4 regions of the Isoptericola sp. S6320L genome follow, and region 1 is predicted to be linked to each of the others. Evidence: predicted binding sites of a transcription regulator. Region 1 holds the regulator's gene; each other region holds the start of a gene.

The links. Region 1 encodes HrcA, which represses chaperone genes, less so after heat shock. Its sites were predicted from a motif close to TTNGCACTCGNNNNNNNCGAGTGCNAA; they were not measured.
Region 2: groL (chaperonin GroEL) is a predicted target of HrcA. The motif match lies at 2,085-2,111, and genes of this name have one in related genera.
Region 3: groES (co-chaperone GroES) is a predicted target of HrcA. The motif match lies at 1,197-1,223, and genes of this name have one in related genera.
Region 4: MWU57_RS13860 (FmdB family zinc ribbon protein) is a predicted target of HrcA. The motif match lies at 1,321-1,347, and genes of this name have one in related genera.

Annotation. Positions count from the first base shown of each region.
Region 1 covers NZ_JALKAT010000016.1:46,459-50,518, forward strand. Annotated here, with positions in the region: gene MWU57_RS10635 (16S rRNA (uracil(1498)-N(3))-methyltransferase) at 1-498, opposite strand, end outside; gene dnaJ (molecular chaperone DnaJ) at 500-1,621, opposite strand; gene hrcA (heat-inducible transcriptional repressor HrcA) at 1,671-2,702, opposite strand; gene MWU57_RS18110 (AAA family ATPase) at 3,227-4,060, shown strand, end outside.
Region 2 covers NZ_JALKAT010000005.1:75,332-79,391, reverse strand. Annotated here, with positions in the region: gene MWU57_RS04720 (uracil-DNA glycosylase) at 1-360, opposite strand, end outside; gene MWU57_RS04715 (DUF3263 domain-containing protein) at 490-801, shown strand; gene MWU57_RS18330 (LytR C-terminal domain-containing protein) at 869-1,591, shown strand; gene MWU57_RS04705 (cold-shock protein) at 1,719-1,922, shown strand; gene groL (chaperonin GroEL) at 2,273-3,907, shown strand.
Region 3 covers NZ_JALKAT010000024.1:16,526-20,585, reverse strand. Annotated here, with positions in the region: gene MWU57_RS12795 (class I SAM-dependent methyltransferase) at 1-1,138, opposite strand, end outside; gene groES (co-chaperone GroES) at 1,334-1,630, shown strand; gene MWU57_RS12785 (WhiB family transcriptional regulator) at 1,713-2,003, opposite strand; gene MWU57_RS12780 (MerR family transcriptional regulator) at 2,205-3,317, shown strand; gene guaB (IMP dehydrogenase) at 3,412-4,060, shown strand, end outside.
Region 4 covers NZ_JALKAT010000028.1:26,103-30,162, reverse strand. Annotated here, with positions in the region: gene mscL (large conductance mechanosensitive channel protein MscL) at 1-126, opposite strand, end outside; gene MWU57_RS13865 (SAF domain-containing protein) at 193-843, opposite strand; gene MWU57_RS13860 (FmdB family zinc ribbon protein) at 937-1,302, opposite strand; gene MWU57_RS13855 (penicillin acylase family protein) at 1,489-4,035, shown strand.

The DNA.
Region 1 (4,060 bases):
CCGGGTCCGTGCCGCGAGCTGCTTGGTGGTGACGTGCTCGGACACGGCGGGCAGCCAGGCCCGGCGCGCCTGCTTCACGGCGGAGCGCACGGTCGACTCCCACCGCGCCCGGGACTTCGCGGCCCGCGGCCCGCGCCAGACGACGACGGACCGGTCCGCCTGCCACGGCACGACGGCGTCCACCCCGACCTCCACGGCGGCCTCGACCGCGAGGTGGTCGCGGTCGCCCTTGGCGAGCGCCTGCACGAGGGTGAGCACGACGGCGGGCGCGGGTTCGGTGACGCGCTCGGCGACCCGCAGCCGGACGTCGCTGCCGTCGACGGAGTCGACGACGGCACGCAGCCGGGTGCCGGCGCCGTCGACCACGTCGAGGCTCTCGCCGGGGCCCCGCCGCTGGACGACCCCGGCGTGGCGGCCCTCGTCGCCGCCCAGCACGAAGACCTCGCCCGGGGCGACCCGGCTCAGGTCGTCCGTCGAGAGGAAGACGGGCGCGCTCACGTCAGCGGCCGCTCAGCTTGTCCTTGAGGCGCGAGAAGACGCCGGGGTGCGCTGCCACGAGCCGCGGCTCGGGCCGCTCCTCCCCCCGCAGGCCGGCGAGCTGGTGCAGCAGGGTGGTCTGCTCCTCGTCCAGCTCGGTGGGCACCTGCACCTCGACGTGGATGTTCAGGTCGCCGCGACCGTTGCCGTGCAGGTGTCCGACGCCGAGGCCCTTGAGGGTGAGGATCTGGCCCGGCTGGGTGCCGGGGCGCAGGTCGATCTCCTCGACGCCGTCGAGGGTGTCCAGCTCGAGCACGGTCCCGAGCGCCGCGGCCGTCATGGGCACCGGGAGGGTGCAGTGCAGGTCGTCGCCGCGGCGCACGAAGACGTCGTGGGCCTTCTCGCGGATCTCGACGTACAGGTCCCCGGCGGGGCCGCCGCCCGGGCCGACCTCGCCCTGCGAGGTCAGCTTGATCCGGGTGCCGGTGTCGACGCCGGCCGGGACGTTGACCGTCAGGCTCCGGCGGGAGCGGACGCGGCCGTCGCCGGAGCACTCCGCGCACGGCTCCGGGATGACCGTGCCGAAGCCCTGGCACGCGGCGCACGGGGCCGTCGTCATGACCTGTCCGAGGAACGAGCGGGCGACGCGCTGGACGTTGCCGCGGCCGTGGCAGACGTCGCAGGTGCGCACGTCGGTGCCGGGCCGGCACCCGTTGCCGCCGCAGGTGCCGCACACCACCGCGGTGTCGACCTGCAGCTCGCGCTTGGCGCCGAACGTGGCCTCGACGAGGTCGATGTCCATGCGCACGAGCGCGTCCTGGCCCCGTCGGGCGCGCGGCACGGGCCCGGAGGCCTGGCCGCCGCCGAAGAACGTCTCGAAGATGTCCTGGAAGCCGAAGCCCTGGCCGAAGCCGCCGCCGGCGCCCCCGCCCGGTGCCGTCGGGTCGACGCCGTGGTCGTACTGCTCGCGCTTCTCGCGGTTCGACAGCACCTCGTAGGCGCGGGCGACGTCCTTGAACTTCTCCTCACCGGCAGCCCCGGCGACGTCCGGGTGCAGCTCGCGGGCGAGCTTGCGGTATGCCTTCTTGATCTGCTCGGGCGAGGCGTCGCGCTGGACGCCCAGGGTCTCGTAGTAGTCGGTCACAGTTCTCTCTTCGGTGACGTACGCAGTCTGGTCAGGGTTTCCGCGTGGCTCAGCTCGGCAGCACGCGGGAGAGGTAGCGGGCCACGGCATGCACCGAGGCGATGGTGCCGGGGTAGTCCATCCGGGTGGGCCCGATCGAGCCGAGGGTCGCGACGGGGTCGCCGCCGGACCCGTAGTCGGAGACGACGACCGAGGCCTCGGTGAGGCCGTCGAGCCGGTTCTCGTGACCGATCCGCACGCCCACGCCGTCGCTCGACATCTCGGTCAGCAGACCCAGCAGGATGACCTGTTCCTCGAGCGCCTCCAGCACCGGGCTGAGCCCCTGCTCGAAGGTGGACTCGGAACGGGCGAGGTTGGCCGTGCCCGCGAGCACGATCCGTTCCTCGTTCTCCTGGCCGAGGGTGTCGACCACCAGGTCCGCCACGGCGCCGGCGACACCCGCCAGGTCCGGGCCGACGGCCTCCACCACGGCGGCGAAGGCGACGGGCAGCTCCGCGAGCCGCTTGCCGGCGGCGGCGGCGTTGAAGCGGGCACGCAGCTCGGCCAGGGTGACCTCGTCGAGAGCGCTGACACCGTCGGCGGTGCCGGGCAGCTCGCAGAAGCGCTGCTCGACCCGCCCCGTGTCGGTGATGACGACGACGAGCAGGCGGTCGCGGGCCACCGGGACGATCTCGAGGTGGCGCAGCCCGGACCGGCGCAGCGACGGGTACTGCACCACGGCCACCTGGCCGGTGAGCTGGGCGATCAGCCGGCCCGCCCGGACCAGGACGTCGTCCAGGTCGACGGCCTCGGACAGGAACGTCTCGATGGCCCGCTTCTGCGGGATCGTCAGGGGCCGCACCTCGGCGAGACGGTCGACGAAGAGCCGGTAGCCGGCGTCGGTGGGCACCCGCCCGGCCGACGTGTGCGGCTGGGCGATGTATCCCTCCTCCTCGAGCGCCGCCATGTCGTTGCGGATCGTGGCGGGCGAGACACCGAGGCGGTGCCGCTCGGTCAGGACGCGCGAGCCCACGGGCTCCCGGGTGGTGACGTAGTCCTCCACGATGGCGCGCAGCACCTCGAGACGACGTTCCTCGCTCACTCCTGCGCCTCCCTCCACCGAGCACATCTGGCTGTCGTTCGCGCGGCCGTACCTTTAGCACTCTCGATCGCTGAGTGCCATCCTACGCGTCTCCACGGACACCGACACGGACCGGCCCCCGTGCCGGCGTGAGGTACCTCAGGGGCAGCGACGGCCCGGCCGGTCGCGAGAGACGAGGCGGCTGCCCGATGCCGACGCCTGCCTCAGACGCCCAGGCTCGTCGTACGGAGGGCCGAGCGGCGGCCCGCCTTGACCACGGAGGCGACTATGCACCCCCTCGAGCACCACACGCTCCACCGTCTGCAGGAGTCGGAGCAGGTCCGGCGCGCCGAGCGGGTGCGGCAGGCCAGGGAGCGCGATGCAGCCGGTCCCCGTGTCCCGGCGACGGCAGGCCCGTCGTGGCTCCGGCTCCCCCGCCTCGCCGTGCGGGGGCGCCGGCCGGCATGAGCGCGACCCTGCGACCGGACCTGCGCCCGGACCTGCGCCCGGACCTGCGCGGCAGGATCACCTGGCACGATGGCAGGGTGCCACTCGATGCCTCCCCGCTGGTCGGGCGCGCCGGCCAGCTCACGACCCTCCGCGACACCCTGGCGGCGGCCGTGCACGGCCACGGCGACACCGTGCTGCTGTCCGGCGAGGCCGGGATCGGCAAGACCCGGCTCGTCACCGAGCTCCTCGCCGCGGTCGACGACGACGTCCTCGTCGTCCGCGGCCAGTGCGCGGACTCGGGGTCCGGCCCCGTGCCGTACGCCGGGGTGGAGGGGGTGCTGCGCGACGTCGTCGCAGCCCTCGGCACCGCCGACGCCCTCGCGGCCGCGGGGCCCGCCGCGGACGCGCTCGGCGCCGTCGTGCCCGGGCTCGTCGACGTCCGGCCCGACGTCGGCGCCGGCCGCGCCCCCGATGTCCTGGCCGACCTCCTCGCCACGCTCGCCACCGAGCGGCCGCTGCTGGTGGTGATCGAGGACCTGCACTGGTCCGACGACGTCGCCCGCGCCGTCCTGGCGCGCCTCGCCCGCGCCGCACGCACCACCGCCCTGTGCGTCGTGGCCACCTACCGCAGCGACGACGTCGGCCGGCGCCACCCGTTGCGCGCGACGCTCGCCGAGCTCGACCGCGCCCGGCTCGTCACCCGCGTCGAGGTGCCGCGCCTCGGCGAGGCCGAGGTCGCCGAGCTCGCCCGCGCCGTGCTCGACGACGGCGACGCCGACATCCTGGACGGCACGGACCTGGCCGACCTCGTCGAACGCTCCGAGGGGGTGCCGTTCTACGTCGAGGAGCTCGCGTCGTGCCTGGACGAGGACATGCCGACCTCGCTGCGCGACGTGCTGCTCCTGCGCTACTCCCAGCTCTCGGCCGAC
Region 2 (4,060 bases), on a different contig from region 1:
CACCCGGTTGAGCATCATCACGCCCTGGTCCGCCCACGGGCTCAGGTCGCCCGACGACGGCGGAGGAGCGCCGACGTCGTCGGCCAGCTCCGTGTAGATGTTCGCCAGGGACTTGGGGACCGGGCGGACGTCCGGCTGGACGGAGAAGGACAGGCCCATCGGGTGACCCGGCGTCGGGTACGGGTCCTGGCCGACCACCAGGACGCGCACGTCGGCCAGCGGACGGCGGAACGCGGCGAAGACGTCGCCCGGTGCCGGCAGGTACGTGCGCCCGGCCGCCACCTCGGCGCGCAGGAAGTCGCCCATCGCGTGGATCTGGGGCTCGACGTCGGCGAGCGCCGCCGCCCAGTCCGGTGCCATCACGGTGTCCAGGGCGGGGCGCGTCGTCGTCGGGGAGTCCACGCACGCGACGCTAGCGCACTCGCGACGCGCGGCCCAGGATGCCCGGGACAGCGCCCGAGGTGCCCCATACTGGCCGCTATGAGCGAGATGCTGGTCCAGGACATCGACACCACGACGGAGGCGCCGTCGTCGGCCACCGGAGCCGGTGCGCTGACCGACCGGGAGCGCGAGATCCTCGCCTTCGAGAAGCAGTGGTGGAAGTACGCCGGCTCGAAGGAGCAGGCCGTGCGCGAGCTCTTCGACATGTCGGCCACCCGGTACTACCAGGTGCTCAACGCGCTGCTCGACACGCCCGCGGCGCTCGAGCACGACCCGATGCTGGTCAAGCGCCTCCGCCGGATGCGGGCCACCCGGCAGCGGGCGCGCACGGCTCGCCGACTCGACGGCACGACCGGCTGACCTGCGGTGGCGCGATACTGAACAAGGGCTGTAGGTCTCGGCGCGGGGAACCGCTACCCTGTCCGGCGTGACCAAGAGCCAGTACCCGTTCCCGCCCGACGAGTTCGACGTCCGCGGTCCGGAGGGCGCGCCGGTGGGTGTCCACCGCGAGCCCCGGAGCGGGTGGAGCTCGGTCTGGCCGTTCCTGCTCGTCGCCGTGGTCTTCGCCGGCCTGGGCGTCGGGATCATCTCCTTCCTGTCCGACGGCGGCGACACGCCCACGGACAACCCGCCCGTGGCGTCCGAGCAGTCCGCCTCCGCAGAGGGTTCTGGCGAGGGCGAGGGCTCCGAGGGCGAAGGGTCCGGCGAGGAGCCCACCGACGGCTCGGGCGACGAGGGTGACGAGGGCGAGGGCGCCGAGGGCGACGAGTCCGAGGAGCCGTCCGAGGAGCCGAGCGACGAGGCCGCCGAGATGCCGGGCGACCCGGCGGCGGCTGACCTGTCGGCGCGCGTCGTGGTCTGGAACGACATCTCGGGGGCGGAGGCCGCGGGGCAGGCCGGTGCGACGGCCGATCTCGTCACGGGTGCCGGATTCGCCGACGTCGGCGCTCTCGATGCACCGGCGGCGCCGGTTACGCTCGCGGGCGTCTACGACGAGACCACGGTCCTGTTCGCCGACGGGCGAGCGGACACGGCGACCGCGGTCGCGGAGGCGGTGGGCGCCGCCCCGGCGAACGTGCAGCTGTCCGACGACCTCACGAACAGCCCGACCGACGCCGTCTGGGTGATCATCAAGGAGCCCGTCGGCTGAACCGGCGCGGTCCGCGGGGATCGCGACACCCTGGATTCGGATGCTTCCCTTCGAGTGACCTCCGCCACTAGTCTCCTGTCCACTGCGGGGCGCCGGCCCCGTGTGCCAGAACGATGAGGAGAAGTAGATGGCCCAGGGCACCGTCAAGTGGTTCAACGCCGAGAAGGGGTACGGCTTCGTCACGCCGGCCGACGGCGGACAGGACCTGTTCGTCCACTTCAGCTCGATCCAGGCAGACGGGTACCGCACCCTCGACGAGGGGCAGCAGGTGGAGTTCGAGGTCGGCCAGGGCCAGAAGGGCCCGCAGGCGGAGCAGGTCCGCCCGCTCTGATCGTGCTGACCTAGACGTGCAGCGTCGGCGAGGGCCGGCGTCCGACGGCGCATCGATGCGTCGGGGGCGCCGGCCTTCGTCGTGTCCGGGTCCCGCCGTCGGGCGCTGACCTGGCCGGACCGGGCGCCACTGGAGCGCCACGGTGCGCTGGCGGCGGAACGTCTTGCACTCTCGGGGGGAGAGTGCCAATAATGGGTTAGCACTCTCGGCCGTCGAGTGACAGCCGGGGTGAACAACCTTGGTCGAAAGGTGAGGCACGCCCACGCCCGTGATGTGAACGGTGCGGGGGCGCGTCGTCCGTCGCGGGCACCGGCCGACCATCCACCAGCCACAGCGGAGGATCAGTCCCCATGGCCAAGATCATCGCGTTCGACGAGGAAGCTCGTCGGAGCATGGAGCGCGGGCTCAACCAGCTCGCCGACACCGTCAAGGTCACGCTCGGCCCCAAGGGCCGCAACGTCGTCCTGGACAAGAAGTGGGGCGCCCCCACGATCACCAACGACGGTGTCTCCATCGCCAAGGAGATCGAGCTCGAGGACGCGTTCGAGAAGATCGGCGCCGAGCTCGTCAAGGAGGTCGCCAAGAAGACCGACGACGTCGCGGGTGACGGCACCACCACCGCGACCGTGCTCGCCCAGGCGCTCGTGCGCGAGGGCCTGCGCGTCGTCGCCGCCGGCGCCAACCCGATCGCCGTCAAGCGCGGCATCGAGAAGGCCGTCGAGGCCGTGACCGAGCAGCTGCTCAACGCCGCGGTCGACGTCGAGACCAAGGAGCAGATCGCTGCCACGGCCGCGATCTCCGCCGGCGACCTCGCCATCGGCGAGCTCATCGCCGAGGCCCTCGACAAGGTGGGCAAGGAAGGCGTCATCACCGTCGAGGAGTCGAACACGTTCGGCCTCGAGCTCGAGCTCACCGAGGGTATGCGCTTCGACAAGGGCTTCCTCGCCCGCTACTTCGAGACGGACCCGGAGCGCCAGGAGGCCGTCCTCGAGGACCCGTACGTCCTGATCGTCGAGTCGAAGATCTCGAACGTCAAGGACATGCTGCCGCTGCTCGACCAGGTCATGAAGTCGGGTCGTTCGCTGCTGATCATCGCCGAGGACGTCGAGGGCGAGGCCCTGGCGACCCTGGTGCTGAACAAGATCCGCGGCACCTTCAAGTCCGTCGCCGTCAAGGCTCCGGGCTTCGGCGACCGCCGCAAGGCCATGCTGCAGGACATCGCGGTGCTCACCGGCGGCCAGGTCATCACCGAGACGGTGGGCCTCAAGCTGGAGAACGCCACGCTCGAGGAGCTCGGCCAGGCCCGCAAGGTCGTCGTCACCAAGGACGAGACCACGATCGTCGAGGGCACCGGCGACGCCGACCTCATCGCCGGTCGCGTGCAGCAGATCCGCTCCGAGATCGAGAAGTCCGACTCGGACTACGACCGCGAGAAGCTGCAGGAGCGCCTCGCCAAGCTGGCCGGCGGCGTCGCCGTCATCAAGGCCGGCGCGGCCACCGAGGTGGAGCTCAAGGAGCGCAAGCACCGCATCGAGGACGCCGTGCGCAACGCCAAGGCTGCCGTCGAGGAGGGCATCGTCGCCGGTGGTGGCGTCGCGCTCATCCAGGCCGGTGCCGCTGCGTTCGCCAAGCTCGAGCTCGAGGGCGACGAGGCGACCGGTGCGCAGATCGTCAACGCGGCGATCTCGGCCCCGCTGAAGCAGATCGCCATCAACGCCGGCCTCGAGGGCGGCGTCGTGGCGGAGAAGGTCCGCGGTCTCACCCCGGGTCACGGCCTCAACGCCGCGACCGGTGTGTACGAGGACCTGCTGGCCGCGGGCGTCAACGACCCGGTCAAGGTCACGCGCTCCGCGCTGCAGAACGCTGCGTCGATCGCCGCGCTGTTCCTCACCACCGAGGCTGTCGTCGCGGACAAGCCGGAGCCCGCCGGGGCCTCGGCCGGCGACGGTGGCGGCATGGGTGACATGGGCGGCATGGGCTTCTGATCCACGCCCGCTCGGCGCGGTAGCCCGCGCCACGCACGACGGCGGCCGGTCGTCCTGGGAAGTCTCCCGGGGCGACCGGCCGCCGTTTTGCGCTGCACTCGTGGTTGTGGGCGCGATTTCTGGCCCGTATTGCCCGGTATGGGCATCAATCGA
Region 3 (4,060 bases), on a different contig from region 1:
CGCGCTTCTTGACCGTGAGCCGCCCGACGCCGCGCTCGCGCAGATAGGCCTTCAGCTTCTTCAGGTTGAACGGCATGACGTCCAGCACCCGGTACCCGGTCGCGATCGCCGCGGTGCCCGACGGCGGCGCGGGGGCAGGCGCGTCGGTGGTGACGTAGGCGATGGTGCGGTCCACGAGCCGGCCCCCGAGCTCGTCGGCCGCGTGCGCCACCAGCCCCGCCCGCACGACGGCGCCGTCCGGCTCGTACAGGTAGGTGCCGACCTGCCCGACGTCGGGCACCAGGTCGATGTCCTGCGGTCCGGTACGCAGGGTGCGGGTGATCGTGCCGGAGCTCTCGGCGCCGTCGGGTGCACCGCCGTCGGCCGGTACCGCGACGGCGCGCAGGACGTGCGCGGAGCGGCCGGGGCCGTCGGGAGCGAGGGGACCGAACCAGAGCCCGGCCTCGACGACGTCGCCGTCGACGGAGACCCACTGGGTCTCGGCGTCCGCGGGCAGGCCGTGGTGCGGGATGCCGGGGCCGACCTTGATGCCGAGGGCCGGCACCTGATCGCGCAGCGCCCACACGGCGTCGAGCGGCGGCGCGTAGGCCGCCGGGTCGAAGATGCGCCGCCCGCCCCGGGTCCGGCGGGCCGGGTCGGCGTAGACGCCGTCGACGCCCTCCGCGACGAGGTCGATGCCGAGTCCGTCGGCGTGCCGGACCGACGCCTCGGGGAAGGCGCGCAGGTTGACCGTGGCCAGCGCGGCGGTGACCTCGTCGAGGTCGGTGGCCAGCACGTCGAGGCCGACGCCGGCGAAGGCGAGGGAGTCGGCGCCGATGCCGCAGGTGAGGTCGGCGACCTTGGTGACGCCCGCGGCGAGGTAGCGGCGGGCGTGCTGCGCGGCGACGACGAGGCGGGTGGCCTGCTCCAGGCCGTCGGGGGTGAGGAGCATCCCCTCGGCGAACGCTCCGAGCTTGCCACGGGCCTTGGCGCGCAACCGTGACTGGGTCAGGGCGGCGGCGGCGAGGTCAGGATCGACCCCCTCGGCACGGAGCCGCGTGGCCAGCACCATCGCCTGCTGGTCGTCGTACGGTGGCAGGGCGTTGAGCAGCGCCCAGCCCTCGGGGCTGAGCAGCTTGCTGAGGGAGGCCGCGTCCATGGCGACATCGTCTCAGGCGTGGCGGCAGGGGTGCGCCGATGACGCCCGCAGAGGAATCCTGGCACTCGACTTGTCAGAGTGCTAACGGCTGCCTAGATTTGGTCCCAGCGCTCACGCTGAGCCGGCACCCGCGACGACGGCCAGCGACAGGGTGCGTCCCAGTCCAGCTAGTCATCGCGAACAAGGAGGTCCGACGTGTCGGTCCCCATCAAGCCGCTCGAGGACCGGATCGTCGTCAAGGCCGTCGAGGCCGAGACCACGACCGCTTCCGGCCTGGTCATCCCGGACACCGCCAAGGAGAAGCCCCAGGAGGGCGAGGTCCTGGCGGTCGGCGACGGCCGTTTCGACGACCAGGGCAACCGTGTCCCGGTCGACGTCAAGGTCGGCGACAAGGTCATCTACAGCAAGTACGGCGGCACCGAGGTCAAGTACGCGGGCGAGGAGTACCTGGTGCTCTCCGCGCGCGACATCCTCGCCGTCGTCGTGAGCTGATCCCCAGCTCTCGACGCTGACGCACGAGGCCCCGCATCATCCGTGATGCGGGGCCTCGTCATGTCTCCGGGGGACTCCCGGCTCAGCCGACCTTGCGGTCGCGACCGGCGAGCGCGGCGCTGCGCTCGTCCTCGCTGAGCCCGCCCCAGACGCCGTACGGCTCGCGGACCCGCAGCGACTGCTCGCGGCACTGCATCATCACCGGGCACGAGTGGCAGATGGCCTTCGCGGCCTCGGCCCGTCGTCGTCGCGTGGACCCGCGCTCGCCCTCGGGGTGGAAGAACAGGGTGTCGTCCGCGTCGCGGCACGCGCCCTGGTACTGCCACTCCCACAGCTCCATGACCGGTCCGGGCAGTCTTGAGATCTCCGTCATGGCGAACAACCTACAAGTTGTGCAGAGGTTGTTCAAGGGGGTAGCGCAAGTTGGCCACCCTGAGGAGCGGCGACAGGGTTGACCAGGTCATGAACCGGTTTCGTCGGACCGATGACCTGCTTTGAGACGGGATCCCGTCTCGGATCGTGACGCGCCGGGGGCCGCAGTGGCGGTCGGGCGCAGCCCTGGCAGAATCGAGGCATGACCTCCTCGCGACCGGCCCAGGACTCGGGCGGGTCACGCCCGTCGGGCCCCGGCCTGGCAGTCGCGGCGGTCGCACGCCGCCTCGGGGTGGCCCCGGCGACCCTGCGGACCTGGGACCGGCGGTACGGGCTCGGACCCTCCGACCGCACGGCCGGCTCGCACCGGCGGTACACCCCCGACGACGTGGCCCGGCTGCTCGTCATGCGCCGTCTCACGCTCGAGGGCGTCGCGCCCGTCGACGCCGCGCAGGCGGCGCTGGACGCCGACGTCGACGAGCTGGAGGAGGCGCAGCGGTCCGGCCCGCCCGCGCCCCCGGAGGCGGCCGAGCCCGAGACCGAGCCGGCTCCGGCCGGCGACGACGGCGGGGCGCGCCCGGGCCGGGCGCACCTGCGCGCGATCCCCGGCGGCGGGCAGGGTGCGCAGACCGCACCCGGCCACGGCGGGCCCGGGCAGAACGCCTCGGGCAAGGTGTCGGCGGTCGTCGACGCCGCCCTCGCCTACGACCAGGCCCGCTGCGACGACCTCCTGCGGATCCCCGCCCAGGGGGACCCTGCCGTCTGGTGGGCGCACCTCCTGGAGCCGGCCTGGAACCGCGTCGCCGAGCGCACCGTGCTCGCCGGGCCCGGGGCCGTCCCCGAGGTCGTGCTCGCCACCGCTGCGCTGCACGCGCTGCGCTCGTTCACGGAGGCCTTCGAGCAGGCGGTGGTGCAGAACGGCGGGCCGCCGGCCAACCACCCGAGCCGCATGCGCAACATCGTGCTGATCTTCGCGGCGCCCGACGAGGTCGTGCCGCTCTCCGCGCACGCGCTCGCCGCCGCCCTGACGGCGAAGGGCAAGACGGCGCGGATCGTCACCGGCCCGGCGAGCACACGCCGCTCCCTCGAGCTCGTGACGATGGTGCGCCCCGCAGCCCTCGTGCTGGCGACGACGCAGCGGCGGCCCGATCTCGACGTGGTGCACGCGGTGCACGAGGGCTTCCCCGACCTGCCGATCTTCGTCGGCCTGCGGCGTGACGACGCCGCGAGCGAGATCCCCCTGGCCGCCCAGGTGCAGCGCGTGCGCTCCTTCACGGGGCTGCTGCACGAGGTGCTCGCCGTCGTCTCCTCCTGAGCGGCGGACGGGGCGCCCGCCGTCCCACGCGGGGGAGCGTCCGGCGTGACGGACGGCACCCCGGAGGCCTCGGCGCGCGCCGTAGACTCGGGACATGACGGAGACGACCTCGCCTGCGCACGACCCGTTCGGGTTCCTCGGCCTCACGTATGACGACGTCCTGCTGCTGCCGGGGTACTCGGACCTCGCCCCCACGGACATCGACACGACCTCTCGCCTGACGCGGGAGATCTCGCTGAAGGTCCCGCTCGTGTCAGCCGCGATGGACACCGTCACCGAGTCCCGGATGGCGATCGCCATGGCCCGTCAGGGCGGCCTCGGCGTCCTGCACCGGAACCTGTCGATCGCCGACCAGGCGTACCAGGTGGACCTCGTCAAGCGGACGCAGACGGGCATCATCTCCAACCCCGTGACGATCGGCCCCGACGCCACGCTCGAGCAGCTCGACGAGCGCGCGGGCCAGTACCGCGTCTCCGGCTTCCCCGTCCTCGACGCCGCCGGTCTGCTCGTCGGCATCGTGACCAACCGGGACCTGCGCTTCACCCCGGTGGCCGAGTGGGCCACCACCACCGTCTCGGAGGTCATGACGCCCCAGCCGTTGATCACCGGCCGCGCCGGGATCTCGCGGGAGGACGCCACCGCGCTGCTGCGCAAGCACAAGCTCGAGCGGCTCCCGCTCGTCGACGACGAGGGCCGCCTCGCCGGGCTCATCACCGTCAAGGACTTCGTCAAGTCTGAGCAGT
Region 4 (4,060 bases), on a different contig from region 1:
GAGCGGGTTGAGCAGGCCGTCCATGAGGCCGGTGACGACGCCGGCGAACGCGGCCCCGATGGCGAGCCCGACGGCGAGGTCGACGACGTTGCCCCGCAGGATGAAGGTCTTGAATCCGGCCAGCATGCTTGGTGTGTCCTCCCGAGGTGGGGGAGCGCGTGTCGCTCCCGCCGGACCAGGGTACGAGCACGCTCACGGGACGAGCACGGCGGCGACGGCGCCCCACCCGGCCGCGGCCGACACGGCGGCCGCCTCGTCCGGATCCACCGCCACCAGCGTCACGGCGGCGTCCGCGGTGGCGGGTGCCGCCGAGCCGAGCAGGCCGCCCGCGCCCGGTGCGCCGTCGTCGGCGGGGAGCCGCGGCAGGACGAGCGCCCGCCGCGCGAGGCGGTCGGCGGCGTCGTCGGTGCCGAGCAGGTCGACCCGGTCGCCGGGGCGCAGCCACGCGGCTTCGGTCAGCCGCACACCGACGACGACCGTGCCCTCGGGCGCCCGGTCGGCCAGGCCGCCGCCCGGGACCAGGTCGGCGTGCACGGGGATGCCGGGGGCGAGGTCGACGGCGGGGGAGCGGCCGACGGCGTCGGCCGGGTCGGTCAGCAGGCCGTCGGGCGCGAGCTCGGCCGCCACCGTGGCCGTGCCGAGGTCGGCCGCGCGCAAGGGCTCGCCCGCCGGCACCTCCCGGGCGGTGACGACCACCTCGCGGGTGGGCGGCGCCTCGGGCCGCACCGCGTGGACGGTCGCGCCGGCCGCCAGGCCGCAGCACAGGGCGGCGACGACGAACCGGCCGCGCCAGACGACGGTACGCGCGAGACGAGCCAGGCGGGAGGTGGTGGAGGGCTCCATGCCGGGCACGCTAGGGCCGGCGAGCCGGCAGCAGCGGCGCCGTGGCGCCCGTCGGTGGACGACCTCGGCCGGGGGTGGCCTCGGCCGGCCGGGTCAGGCGGAGGCGGCCTTCGACGAGCTGCCGCTGGAGCCGGACCCCGACGCGCCGGACGAGCCCGACGAACCGGAACCCGACGTGCTCGAGCCCGACGAGCTCGAGGACGAACCCTTGTCGGAGCCGCCGGACTTCTTGGCGGACGAGCCCGAGTCGCCGGACGACGAGCCGCCGGAGCTCTTGGCGCCGCTGCGCGAGTCGGTCCGGTAGAAGCCGGAGCCCTTGAACGTCACGCCCACCGAGCCGTACTGCTTGCGCAGCCGTCCGGAGCACTCGGGGCAGACGGTCAGCGAGTCGTCGGTGAACGCCTGGTGGATGTCGAAGGCGTGGCCGCAGTCGGCGCACCGGTAGGCGTAGGTGGGCACGGGGTTCTCCTCGTCGGGCTGGCACTCAGATGATGCGAGTGCCAATCATACGCGGACGGTAGTCTCGCCTGCGTGTCAGCGAGCGACCTCCCCTCAGCGAACGAGCCCGACGAGACCCCCACGACGGAGGACACCGGCGAGGACGAGACCGCCCCGGCGCCCCGCTCGCGCCTGCGCCGGACGGCGGTGGGGGTCGCGGTCGTCGTGGCGCTCGCCCTCGTCGCGACCGTGACGTTCACCGTCGTCACGGTCCGCAAGCCGCTGCCGGAGACCTCCGGGACCCAGAACGTCCCCGGTCTCACCGGGGAGGTCACCGTCCACCGGGACGAGCAGGGCGTGCCGCAGGTGTACGCCTCGACCGCGGAGGACCTCTTCGCCGCCCAGGGCTACCTCCACGCCCAGGAACGGTTCTTCGAGATGGACTACCGCCGCCACGTCACGGCCGGGAGGCTCGCCGAGCTCGTCGGTGACGTCCCCACCGCGATCGACGCGGACAAGGTCATCCGCACCTTCGGCTGGCGCGAGGTGGCCGAGCAGGAGTGGAACCTCATCTCGCCGGAGTCGCGCAGCTACCTGCAGGCGTACGCGCAAGGGGTGAACGCCTACCTCGCCGACCGCAGCCCGGACCAGATCGCCCTCGAGTACACGGTGCTCGGCGCCACGGTCGACGTCGCGGCCCCGGCCCCCTGGGACCCGGTCGACTCGCTCGCGTGGCTCAAGGCGATGGCCTGGGACCTGCGCGGCAACTACGACGACGAGCTCGACCGGGCGCTCGCGTACGGCGCGCTGGAGGACGTCGAGCTCGTGGACGAGCTCTTCCCGAGCTTCGCCGAGGGCGGCAACACCCCGATCCTGGCCGAGAGCGACCTCGTCCGGGAGAGCGGGCGTCAGGGCTCGCGCACCGCGCCGACCGACATGGCCTGGGGCAGCGGGGCCCTCGACGGTGCCGTCGCCTCCGCCGCCACGGCGCTGGACGCGGTCCCCGTGCTCGTCGGCACCGGTGACGGCGCCGGGTCCAACTCGTGGGTCGTCTCCGGCGACCTCACGGAGTCGGGCGCGCCGATCCTCGCCAACGACCCGCACCTCGCGCTGGACGTGCCGAGCCTGTGGTCCCAGGTGGGCCTGCACTGCGAGCAGGTGTCGCAGGAGTGCCCGTTCGACGTGGCCGGCTTCTCGTTCGCGGGCTTCCCGGGAGTGATCATCGGCCACAACGCCGAGCTCGCCTGGGGGCTGACGAACATGGGCGCGGACGTGACCGACTTCTTCGTCGAGCGCGTGCGCGACGACACCTGGCTGCGCGACGCGGACGCCGAGGAGTGGGTGCCCATGGACGTCCGCACCGAGACGATCCGGGTCGCGGGCGCTGCGCCCGTCGAGCTGGAGGTGCGCTCGACCGACCACGGGCCGGTGGTGTCCTCGGTGCTCGACGTGGGCGCCGTCGTCGGCTCCCCGACGGAGGTGGGCACCGACTTCGGCGAGTACGCGGTGTCGCTGGCCTGGACCGCGCTCGAGCCGGGCCGGACGGCGGACGCCATCTTCGCGATGAGCACGGCGGCCGACGCCGACGACGTCCAGGCGGCGGCCGCGCTGTTCGACGTGCCCGCCCAGAACATCGTGTTCGCCACGACCGACGGGCACATCGGCTACCAGGCGCCGGGCCGCATCCCGGAACGGCGGCGGGTAGCCGGGCCGGTTCCGGCCGACGGCACCTGGCCGCGGCCCGGCTGGGACCCCCGCTACGAGTGGCAGGGCTGGGTCGACGCGGAGGAGATGCCGCGGGCGCTGGATCCCGAGGAGGGGTTCATCGTCGCGGCGAACCAGGCGGTGCTGCCCCGCGGCGTCGGGCCGGACCTCTCGCGCGACTGGGACCACGGGTTCCGCTCCGAGCGCATCCGGGGGCTGATCACGGAGCAGGTCGCCGCCGGGCGGCCCTTCACCGTCGCGGACATGAACGCCCTGCAGAACGACGACTGGTCGCCGTTCGCCGCCGCGCTCGTGCCCGTGCTGCTCGACGTCGAGGTCGAGGACCCGTACGACGCGGCTGGCCAGGAGCTGCTGGCCGGGTGGGACTACACCACGGGGACCGACTCGGCGGCCGCCGCCTACTTCAGCGCGGTGTGGCGCAACCTGCTCCGCACCACCTTCTGGGACGACGTGCCGGTGGGCATGCGGCCCACCGGCGGGTCCCGCTGGCTCGTCGTGGTCCGCGACATGCTCGAGCGCCCGGAGGACCCGTTCTGGGACGACCGTTCGACGGTCAACGTGGTCGAGACCCGCGACGAGGCGCTCACCCAGGCGCTGGTGACCGCGCGCGGCGACCTCACCGTGGAGCTCTCCAAGGACGCCTCGGAGTGGCGGTGGGGCGCCCTGCACACGCTGGCGCTGGAGCACCCGGTGATCGGCGGGGAGTCCGTGCCGGCGCTGGTGCGCGACTACGTCAACCCGCGGCCGGTGGAGATGCCCGGCGGCAGCTCGATCGTCAACGCGACGTCGTGGGACGCCTCGACGGGGAGCTTCCGGGTGACCACGGGCCCCTCGATGCGGATGGTCGTGGACCTGGGCGACCTGGACGCCTCGACCTGGGTGACGGTGACCGGGACGTCGGGCCACCCGGCCTCGTCGCACTACACCGACCAGCTCTCGGCCTGGGCCGCGGGGGAGACGTTCCCCTGGCCGTTCAGCCGCCCGGCCGTCGAGGAGGCGGCACAGGACACCGCCACCCTGGTGCCGTAGGCCCGGACCCGGGCCCGCTGCCGCT